DNA from 2 places in the Desulfitobacterium sp. THU1 genome. Region 1 is predicted to be linked to the other one. Evidence: riboswitches for the same ligand, from Rfam matches in the RefSeq annotation. Region 1 holds a riboswitch; the other holds the start of a gene.
What was found. A riboswitch is a leader RNA that binds a small molecule or an ion and turns the genes downstream of it on or off. The one in region 1 is predicted to bind cyclic di-GMP.
Positions count from the first base shown of each region.

Region 2: linked by a shared signal. The riboswitch ahead of AAC978_RS04030 (methyl-accepting chemotaxis protein) and the one ahead of AAC978_RS10520 (HD-GYP domain-containing protein) in region 1 are both predicted to bind cyclic di-GMP.

Region 1 is NZ_JBBWUA010000011.1:61,781-67,227, forward strand. It holds gene AAC978_RS10510 (2-isopropylmalate synthase) at 1-478, shown strand, start outside; gene AAC978_RS10515 (CGCGG family putative rSAM-modified RiPP protein) at 622-885, shown strand; gene AAC978_RS10520 (HD-GYP domain-containing protein) at 945-2,006, opposite strand; cyclic di-GMP riboswitch class I at 2,066-2,151, opposite strand; gene fdhD (formate dehydrogenase accessory sulfurtransferase FdhD) at 2,364-3,176, shown strand; gene AAC978_RS10530 (helix-turn-helix domain-containing protein) at 3,168-3,734, opposite strand; gene AAC978_RS10535 (cupin domain-containing protein) at 3,770-4,309, opposite strand; gene sfsA (DNA/RNA nuclease SfsA) at 4,427-5,107, shown strand; gene AAC978_RS10545 (DegT/DnrJ/EryC1/StrS family aminotransferase) at 5,283-5,447, opposite strand, start outside.
Region 2 is NZ_JBBWUA010000003.1:51,577-57,023, reverse strand. It holds gene AAC978_RS04040 (BCCT family transporter) at 1-30, shown strand, start outside; gene AAC978_RS04035 (alkaline phosphatase family protein) at 179-2,227, shown strand; cyclic di-GMP riboswitch class I at 2,251-2,338, shown strand; gene AAC978_RS04030 (methyl-accepting chemotaxis protein) at 2,527-4,593, shown strand; gene AAC978_RS04025 (zinc-binding dehydrogenase) at 5,002-5,447, shown strand, end outside.

The DNA.
Region 1 (5,447 bases):
CGCTTTTGACTTACCGGCTAAGATGCGTGAGGACTTCGGCTATAAGGTGAAGAGTGTCTCAGATCAGCTGCATAAGGAGCTGATGCCCGCAGAGATCAAAGATATTTTCGTCAAGGAATATGTCAATATCGACCATCCCGTTGAGTTGGTGAATTTCCGGTTCAATGGACAGGAAGATTTCTACACCACCGTCACCATCCGCTATGATAATGAAACTCTGGAGTTATCAGGAAAAGGAGAGGGCCGTCTGGACGCTATCAGCAATGTCCTCCAAACCCAACTGGGGTTATCCTACTCCAACCTTAGCTATAAAGAGCATGCTCTGGAGGTAGGCTCCAAATCACAGGCGGTTTCCTATGTCAGCATCACCGGTCCCGATGGCGCGCTACACTGGGGCTGCGGCATCCACATGGACATCTTTACTTCTTCGGTGAAAGCCTTGATCAGTGCGATTAATGCAATGAAGAAAGCGAAATAAATCCAAACTATGCGATTTAATCCCAAACTATGATTTGAAGCACAGTTCTCCCAAGTCATTCATGGTATCATTCTTATATGAAGTTAATGAGTTAACTTGTTTCCAATGTCCACGCAGTGGAGACTCACGTAAGGATGGGGATAATGATGAAAAACATGAATTATTCGGTGGGACTGGAACATGATGATTATGCAAATGATCGCGACCTTGTCATTAAGGATGCCTTAACGGCGGTAGCCGATACGGGTGTAGGCTATTACGTCAACGTTGTGACACCGGCCAGCTTTGGCAATCCGGTTGACTATTTGACTGAACTATTAGACCAACAATTTGGCGATCGCATTAAGTATCAATTCATCGATCAATGCGGCTGCGGTGGCTATGTTCTGCGTGTTTGGAAGCTGTAAACAACCATAAGAAAGACGACCTTATCTTACTGCAACAGTAGGATAAGGTCGTTTTTGCATTACTCCAAAATGGACTCAATAAAAAGGGTGCGCTCTTCCACCAGATTGTATTCTTTAGCTTGAGCATTTGAGAAGTCGTCATCTGCCAGTACAACCCTGACGATGGGACGCATAGGGAGGCTTTTATTCTGATCCACAACGATGCCGATTTCACCGGTGCTTAATTTTACGGTACAACCGGTCGGGTAGGCTGCGATATGCTTAAGAAAGGTAATAATCAGATCCTTAGGGAAGAATTTTTCGGCACTGCCCATCAAAACCTCGCAAGCTTCATAAGGCGCGATATGGGTATGGCCGGGGCCGTCATTGACTAGGTTATCATAAAAGTTCGCAATGCCGACAATTTGGGCCCATTGATGGATGGAATCCCCCTCTAATTTTCGGGGATAGCCGTCGCCATTAAAATGTTCATGATGCTGGAAGGCGATATGGGCACTGAGCAAATTCAACTCCCGCTTGGTGCGCAGGATATCAAAGCCATGGGTGGTGTGAGTTTTGTAAAGCTCGGCTTCTTCTGGGGTAAAGGGCGTTCGCTTCTTAAGGAGTTCTTTTGGTAGCTTTACCGTGCCAATATCATGGAACAAGGCGCCGATCGCCAGTCCTTGCAGACTTTCGTGGTCAAGCTGGAGGGCCTTCCCAAGTACTGTTGAGAGAACGCAGACATTCACAGAATGGGCAAAAACATGATTATCATAGGTGCGCATATCGGTTAAACCGATAAAGATATCTTTCTGGAAAAGGATATCCTGAATGATATTATCAATGGACTTTTTGGCCGAAAAGCCATCGAAATCCTTGCCGACCTTAACAGCTTGTACTGCGTTATCTAAGGAGGACATGGCCTCGCGACGATGCTCTTCGGAAATAACATCTTCGATCACAATATCTTTACTTAATTCATCGTCAATGTAGACGATGTTTATGCCAAGCTTATTTAAACGATTGATGTAAGAGTCAGAAAGTGCCATTCCTTTTCCTAATAAAACTCGTCCATCATTGGCATATATAGTTCGACCCAGAATATCTCCTTCTTGAAGTCGGTGGGTGCTTAGCTGGCGCATTTTATCTTCCTTTCAAATTAAAAGTCGCCAATTTGGCGACAATCTTCAAAGTTTAAGAGTTCGGTAGCTTGGCGATCATCAGGGGTTTCCTGGAAGACCCATAGCTTTGCGTCCTTGGTTTTCACCAAGTTTGCCATTGTCGATCTTTATTTTCAGTTTTCTGCTTCGTGCATGATATATATCTTAATTATAAGTGCAAATTTTTCTCTCAACAAGGAGTTAGCAGGATTTTAAACAAATTTTAAATTTTATGATAATTGATAGTAGATACTTGGTGCAATTGAGTACTTTTCTTCTATTCTATATTTATTTATGTTAGAATAATCAGAACGTTATCTATCCTTGAGGGGGCTTTTTATGGAACAGGGGAATTTAAGCGAAACTCTTGTTGTTAAGATAGTGGGAACAGATCAGTGTGAAGCCCAAGTGCATATTGCAGTGGAAAAGGCGCTCACCATTTATATCAATGGGAAAGAATTCGCGACCATGGTCTGCACCCCCAGCCAAGGGAAGGAATTGGCAGTAGGCTTTCTCTGCTCTGAGGGTATAATTAATCAACCTGACCAAATTAAAAAGATTACTTTCGATCCGAAGCAAGGTTTTGTCTGGGTGGAGACTAAGACAGAGCGTACTTTAAGTGAGGACCTCTTTCTTAAACGCTATATCACTTCCTGCTGTGGCAAGGGCAAAAGCACATTTTACTTTGCTAACGATGCCCGACTTGCCCAGAAGGTTGAGAGTGGATTAAAAGTCTCTGCTCAAAAAGTGAGCGAGTATATTAATCTGCTGGAAGAGGGCTCAGAACTTTTTCGTCTTACGGGAGGAGTCCACGGTGGTGCCCTGGCTTCCGGAAGTAAGATGGATTATTATGCTGAGGATATCGGACGGCATAATGTGTTGGATAAATTATACGGCCAGGCTTTTTTGGATGAGGTCGATCTTTCGCAAAAGATAATCGTTTTTAGTGGCCGTATCTCTTCAGAAATTGTGATTAAAGCAGCGAAGATGGGCTGTCCTATTCTAGTTGGGGTGTCCGCACCCACGGACCTCGCCCTGCGCTTGGCTGAGGAGTTGGGACTTACCGTCATCGGCTTTGCTCGCAGAAACTGCATGAATATTTATACCCACCGGGAGCGGATTGTTGTGACCAAGGCAGAGGGCTCAGTTTGAAATGTTGGTGGAGTTAAAATGAAATTCCGCTGGAGGAGTCACCACGACAATCAGTTTGCGCGGGAGCTCAACGTCCTTGGCATCCCAATGGAGAATCGAGGCATCGAAATATAAAGCATCGCCTGCTTTAAGGTGGTAATCCTCTTTTCCCACATTGATGGGACTTTCTCCTTCTAAGACATAGAGCAATTCGACTCCCTCATGTGAGTATACTTTTTTATCCAAATCGGACATATCCACACAATAGGCTCCTATCCGATCCTTCGGCGATGGGTTGATGAGTAGGCGCCAATTTTTATTTTCGGAATGCAGGAATTTTTGCTCATCCATTTTCAAATGACTATACACCACTTCGGAGTCAGGGTCGAGAAAGAAGGATTCTACGGGAACATTCAATATTTGAGCGATTCTTTTGAGGGTAGCTAAGGAAGGGCTAACGATATCTCTCTCGATGAGGCTGATATAGCCATTGCTCAACTCCAATTGCTGTGCTAATTGAGTGGTTGTGAGATTGCGTCTTTTACGTATGGCGCGAATGGATTCACCGACTTCAATCAAGAATGATCGCCTCCCAGGTTTAGATAGGTAGGGTATTAAAAAACTTCAGGTGGTGTTGTTACCACAAAAAGTTTAAGAGTTCCTTCAGACTTCTCACTAATCCAATGGGGGACTAGGCTATTAAAATAAAGCGTATCGCCTTTACTAAGGAAAAATTCCCTCTGTGCTACGTGAAAGCGCATTTCTCCCTCAAGGACTAAGATGAATTTATCGCCATGGTGAATTGTGATATCCTCACCAAGCTCGGTAATCTTGGCAATATAGGCACCTAAATGGCTATTTTGAACGCTATTGTTGATAAGAAAACGCAGGGTTATGCCGGCATTTAAGAGAATGGTCCGCTGGGCTTCTTCGGGTATGTATTCTGAGGTGAATTTGGGGTTAACGAAAAAGCTCGAGATGGGAAATCCTAGAGCAAAGGCGACTTTCTCTAAGGTAACCAAGGAGGGACTGGCCAAATTGCGTTCGATTTGGCTTAAATGACTGATGGTTAATTCTGTTTTCTCCGCAATATCTTTCAAACTAAGTTTTTGATTTTTGCGTATCATGCGGATTGCCAAGCCTATATCCGCCAAAATGATTCCTCCTAACTTTTTGCAAACAAGTTAGGGTCATTATACCTGATTTCCTCTAAATATAGTAGTATAAGGTTGGATGTTGTCGAAATTTTTTGAACACTGACAAGGAGAACTATGCATTACAAAAATATCAGAGCCGGAAAATTTATTTCTCGCCCAAATCGCTTCATCGCCAGGGTAGAAATTAACGGCAGGGAAGAAGTCTGCCATGTGAAGAATACGGGACGCTGTAAAGAATTATTACTTCCGGGAGTCGAAGTCTATGTACAGGAAGCGGACTATGAGCATAGGAAAACCAAGTTTGATCTCATCGGGGTCCGCAAGGGGGAAAGGCTGATCAATATGGACAGCCAAGTACCGAATAAAGTATTTCAGGAATGGTTAGGAGCCAAGGAATATTTCCAAGATCTACGGTTGATGAAACCTGAAAGCAAATTCCAAAGCTCCCGCTTTGATTTTTATTTGGAAACAGCCCGAAAAAAGATCTATGTCGAGGTGAAAGGGGTTACCTTAGAGGAAGAGGGAGTGGCACTCTTTCCGGATGCTCCTACGGAGCGGGGCGTTAAGCACATTCTCGAATTGTGTCAGGCAATCGATGCCGGGTATGATGCTTATATTGTGTTTATCATCCAGATGAAGGATGTCAAGTACTTTACCCCCAATGCCAAGACCCATCAGGCCTTTGCCGATGCCTTAATTCAGGCGAAGAACCATGGGGTGAAGATTCTGGCTCTGGACTGCTTGGTCACGGAGGAATCCATCGAGGCCAGAGATTTTGTGGAGGTTAGACTGTAGGCGGTAGTGCTGCGTATGGGTCATAAGCAATAGAGGTATATCCAATAGTGAATTTGAGCAATAGTAGAGCCAGCAGATATAAAAATCAGCTGGCTATTTTTTATGTGTATCATCAGAGTATGCGTATCGTCAGAGTGCGTGTATTAGCAGAGCATTGATATCTACAAAAGGAAGCTTATTTCAAAAGCCCGCGCACAATCTCAATGACTCGGTCTTGCTCCGCCAGGGTCATATTCGTCCCGGAAGGCAGACAGATTCCCTTGGCAAAGAGCTCATCGGAGATGCTTTTCCCTTCTTCGTGAGAATAATAAGGACAATCTTTAAAGACAGGCTGGAGATG
Region 2 (5,447 bases), on a different contig from region 1:
GACGGGACTTCAAACACAACCAACATGTAATGATGTACCTTCTCCCTTGCTAGTGAACAATAATGCGTTCACTAGCAAGGAGATAGAAGGGAAGCTTTGTTAGAGAAAAAAATTCCCCCCTTTTTAAAGTGGAGGATTTTTATAACTTAATTGTAATGCAGAAGAGGAGATGAGTATTTTGAAAAGAACAGCACTAACCAACAAGTTAGTTGTATTAGGTGTTGATGGAATGGATCCAAGAATTAGCAAAAAGTTCTTGGCTGAGGGGAAAATGCCTAATCTACAAAAATTTATTGAACGTGGGTCAGCTAGAGAAGATTTGCATCTACTCGGAGCAATCCCGACTATTACCCCACCCTGCTGGACAACCTTGGCTACCGGTGCGTATCCTGGAACCCATGGCATCACTTGCTATTGGAGACAATCACCAGAAAGTCTCGATGCGGTAGTTTACAATATGGATTCTCGTAATTGTACCGCAGAACAAATTTGGAATATTACTTCTGAGGCCGGTCTCAAGACTCTTGTATGGCACTGGCCCGGGAGCTCTTGGCCTCCGACCTCACATAGTGAGAATCTTAGCGTAGTCGATGGTACACAGCCAGGTTCCGTCAACATGGGTGTTGCGCAACTTGACTGGGAAAAAGTTATCGTGGCATCACCTGAGATTCAAGAAGTACGCTATGCACCACGCGTGGATAAACCCGCAGGTGTAGGTTGTATCATTACCGATTTGGAAGATTCTTTAGACGCTGATGTTGATGACGAAATGATGGAACTTTGGTGGGGCGATACAGCTCGCCAAGGGGGAGAAATTCGCACCTATGTTATGGATGATGAAGATACAGAAGTTGTCATCGGCAGTAAGGTCGCCTATGATATTGTGAACTCTCCTCTTGTAGAAGCAAAAGGTTGGGCTAATGCTCCAGAGGGCGCTAAAGAATTTACGGTTTTAACTTCTGGTGGTGTTATGAGACGTCCTGCCTTAATTCTTAAAAATGAAGCGGGCGAATATGATCGGGTGGCTATTTATAAGAACAAGAAGGCAGAAGCGCCACTTGCTATTTTAGAACGAAATAAGATGGTAACTGGAATCATTGATGATGTGACTAAGAAAGAAGTGACAAAACCTGCTTGCCGTTCGATGAAGATCCTCGAACTTGATCCAGCGGGTAACAAAGTCAGACTTTGGATTAGTAACGCTCTTGATATCGAGAATGACCAATTGTGGCATCAGAAATCACTCTATAAAGATATCGTAGAAAATGTTGGAAACGTTCCACCGGTCAGCTTAATTGGCGGGGAAGATGCAGAATTAGTTGGTGAAATCTTTGAGCCATCTTGGGACCTTTACAACCAATGGCAAGCTGATTGTCTGAATTACTGCATCAAGGAACAAGGGTACGAAGTCGTTTTCTCACATCTTCACAATATCGATTGCGCAGGCCATCAGCTATGGCATCTTGGCAAGACTTTGCAACCCTGGGACTATACAGATGAAAAAACCTATCAAGGGTTCATTGAGCAGTTCTATATCCAAACCGACAAATATCTTGGCGAATTCCTGCACTTACTCGATGAAGATTTTACCGTCTTAATCTTAAGTGACCATGGCCTTATTGTAGGGGAAAACGTACCTCCAATCATCGGGGAATATGGTGGTCTCAATACAAAGGTCATGGAAGCACTAGGCTATACAGTTATGAAAAAAGATGAAAATGGCAATTCCATCAGAGAAGTTGATTGGGAAAAGACACGCGCCGTTCAAATCCGTAGTAATTACATCTACATTAACCTTAAGGGACGCGACAAAACAGGTATCGTCGATCCGAAAGATAAATACGATTTAGAAGAACAAATCATTTCGGATTTGTATAACTACAGAGATGATCGGACAGGTAAACGTGTGATCGGTATCTGCCTCCGCAACAAAGACGCCGTGTTAATCGGTGCTAATGGACCTGAATGTGGCGACATTTTCTTCTCAGTTGAAGAAGGCTACAACAGATTGCACGGAGATAGCATTTCCACCTCAGAAGGATACTTCGAAACCTCTGTTTCCCCGATATTTGTAGCAGCCGGTGCCGGAGTTAAGTCTGGGTTCACAACCGATCGGACGATTCGTCAAGTTGACGTTGCACCCTCTGTGTCAGTACTACTCGGCTTAAGGTATCCTGCACAATGTGAAGGGGCACCCATTTATCAGATCTTTTCGGAAGAAGTTTAACAAATAAATAGGTTAACTAATAATGAAGTATTTGGCAAAGCGCTCGAAAGAGCGTGACGCAAAGCTATAGGGTCTAAATTCATTTATGAACATGACAGCCTGGTTGCTATAAGTAGCTTAAAAAGTAGCCGAATTCCGGCTACTTTTTCTGTTTTTTTAGAAAACGCAATTTTAATTATCTCATCTCCATTTATGAAACAAAGTGACTTATGAGCGGCCAGACAAAATCTTCGTTTATGGTTGGAGCCGTAAAATTGCTGGAAGTTTGACCTAATTCTAAGACGGAAGGGGATTGCTGGATGAAATTTAAGAGTATTCAAACTCAATTTTTGGTGATTTCGGTCGTAATCATTTTAATTGCCTTAGCAACTGTCGGCGGCATCTCAAGTTATAAGATCACTCAGCAAGCGAGAACGGATTATTTTAACAACTCTAGTGAGCAAATGAAAGTGGCAGAGAATTCGATTGGAATTTTTTACGATCAGATTGATAAGAACATCAACATGATGGCTACCAATCCGTTGGTTATGGAAGCTGCAAACAGCGGTATTACATCCTATGTTAATACCACTGAAGAGATCCCGATGACCCCCTCTAAGAATGGAGGAGTCGAGCAAGAAATATACGAGATGTTTGATCACTATGCCTCAAGCCATCCGGGCACAATGTATGTATATTTTGGCACTGAAAATGGTGCATACCTCCAATGGCCGGAAACCAACGTACCAAGCATGAATTTCTTTCCACCTGAGAAGGGCTGGTATACCTCGGGCAAAAGCGGAAATGGCTCCATTGTGAGGACGGCGCCATACATTGACGGTATCTCTAAAACGATGATAACGAGTAATGTAAGATCCTTTGTGGATAAGAATGGAAAATTGGTGGGTACGATCGGAATCGATGTGGAGCAGTCCGTGATCAGTGATATGTTGAACTCCATGAAAACCGGCGAGACTGGTTTTTCGATGATTGTCCACAAGACAGGAATCGTGTTAGCAGATGGGAATAACCCAGAGAATAATTTTAAAAAACTAGAAGAAATCAATATGACAGGCATAGAGAAACTAATATCGGAGGATTTAGTTCCCTTTGAAGTAACCATAGAGGGAGAGAAATACATAGTTAATCCTCATCAAGTTTCAGGAACCGACTGGATTTTAGCCTCCTTCATTTCTGATAATGAGTTAACCGAGGGCGCAAGGAGCATATCCCTTATGGTCCTAATTGTTTCAGCCATCATGCTATTATTAACAATTCTCTTGATCACAATATCGACAAAGAAAATAACGACTCCTATCATTAAATCTACGCAGTATTTGGAGGTTATCGCTGGCGGGGACTTCTCACAAGAGGTTGATCCTAGATTCCTAGCTAGAAAAGATGAAGTAGGATCAATTGCGAACGCTATCAATGACATGAAAAACTCAATAAAGAAATTGGTTAATAGTATTAAGCATGAATCTTTGGAGATCGAGGAAAAAGTAAATGATGTCATGAATAACGTAATAGTTTTAAGCACGAGTCTAGAAGAAATTTCAGCTACAACTGAAGAAGTAGCTGCTAGTATGGAAGAAACTTCTGCTGCATCTGAAGAAATGTCTGCTACGACTCAAGAAATCGAAAAAGCGGTTCAGTTAATCGCTGAAAAATCTCAACAAGGAGCATCTTCGGCAAGGGAGATTACCATTAGAGCGGAAGACACAAAGAGAAATGTGACGGCTGCCCGCAAGAAAGCAACGGATATATTCATGGACACTCAAGAGAAACTGGAACAGGCGATTATTGAATCTAAAGTGGTCAGTCAAATCAATTTATTGTCAGAAGCCATTATGCAGATTACCGAACAAACCAATTTGCTTGCCTTAAATGCGGCTATTGAAGCGGCAAGGGCCGGGGAGGCAGGGAGAGGATTCTCAGTTGTTTCGGATGAAATAAGAAAGCTAGCCGAACAATCAAGAGGAGCTGTAATGCAGATACAGGAGGTTACCACAAAGGTAACAGCCGCAGTGGATAATCTCTCGCAGAGTTCTAACAGTTTATTGACCTTTGTGTCTGTTGATGTAAATAATGATTATGACGTTATGTTAGAAGTGGCAGACAAATACAGTGAAGATGCGATTTTCGTTGATAAGCTCGTCAGCGACTTTGACGACACGTCTGAACAACTTCTGGTATCTATTCAAAACCTAACTTATGCAATCAATGGGGTAGCTCAAGCGGCCAATGAAGGAGCAAGTGGAACCTCAGATATCGCAAATCGAGCAACTGAGGTCAATCTCAAAGCTAACGAGGTTAAAGAGCAGACTCTGAAGACAAGAGATAGTGCGAATAGGTTAGAAGCGGAAATTACGAGATTCAAAGTGTGATTTAGTAACTAACTCCATAATTCTATGAATGAATGAACGCTTTTTTAGGTATACTGATCGTAAACTCAAATGGAGGGGATCAGTATGTCTGATAAAAGTAAGAAAACCAAAAAGAATGCTAAGCAATCGGAAAAGCAGAACAATTTAGGAGAATAATCCGTGGAGTAGCCAAAGAGCTTGACACCAATCATTTAATTATGGTTGGTGTCATTTTGAGTTACAGCGGATTATAATTTCTAGAAACTAGGTAGTAATGACTATAAGGTTTTACTTAAAGAAAGTAAATATTATCTTTATTAAGTAGTTTCATTGACACAAAAAGACTTCAGTGCTACCATTATTACAAATATTAAAATAATAGAAAATTCACTTTATTACAAATGTGAAGCAGAGAAAGGGGTGCTATGTATGAGAGGTTGGGTATTTACAGAAACGCACGTTCCATTAAAGATGGTTGAAAAACCAGATCCGGTAGTCGTGCCCGGAGAAGTCATCATCGATGTTAAAGCCACTGGATTATGTCACTCCGATGTGGCTGCCCTAGAAGATCCGGGCTGGATGAATCTGATTACTGCTGCTCCAGTATATATGGGTCATGAGTGTGCCGGCGTCATCACTGAGGTCGGCGAAGGGGTAACCGGATTTAAAGTAGGGGATCGAGTCGGCGTTTGTCCTATTGCGAAAAGCACCGGGGAAGCGATCGGCTATCAACGCGATGGGGGCTACGCTACCAAGTGCTTGGTTCCTGCTGAATGCTTGGTTCATATCCCGGATAATGTTAGCTTTGAGCAAGGGGCAGCGGCTACAGATGCAGGAATGACTTCCTATCATGCCATGTTCAGGATCGGCGGTGC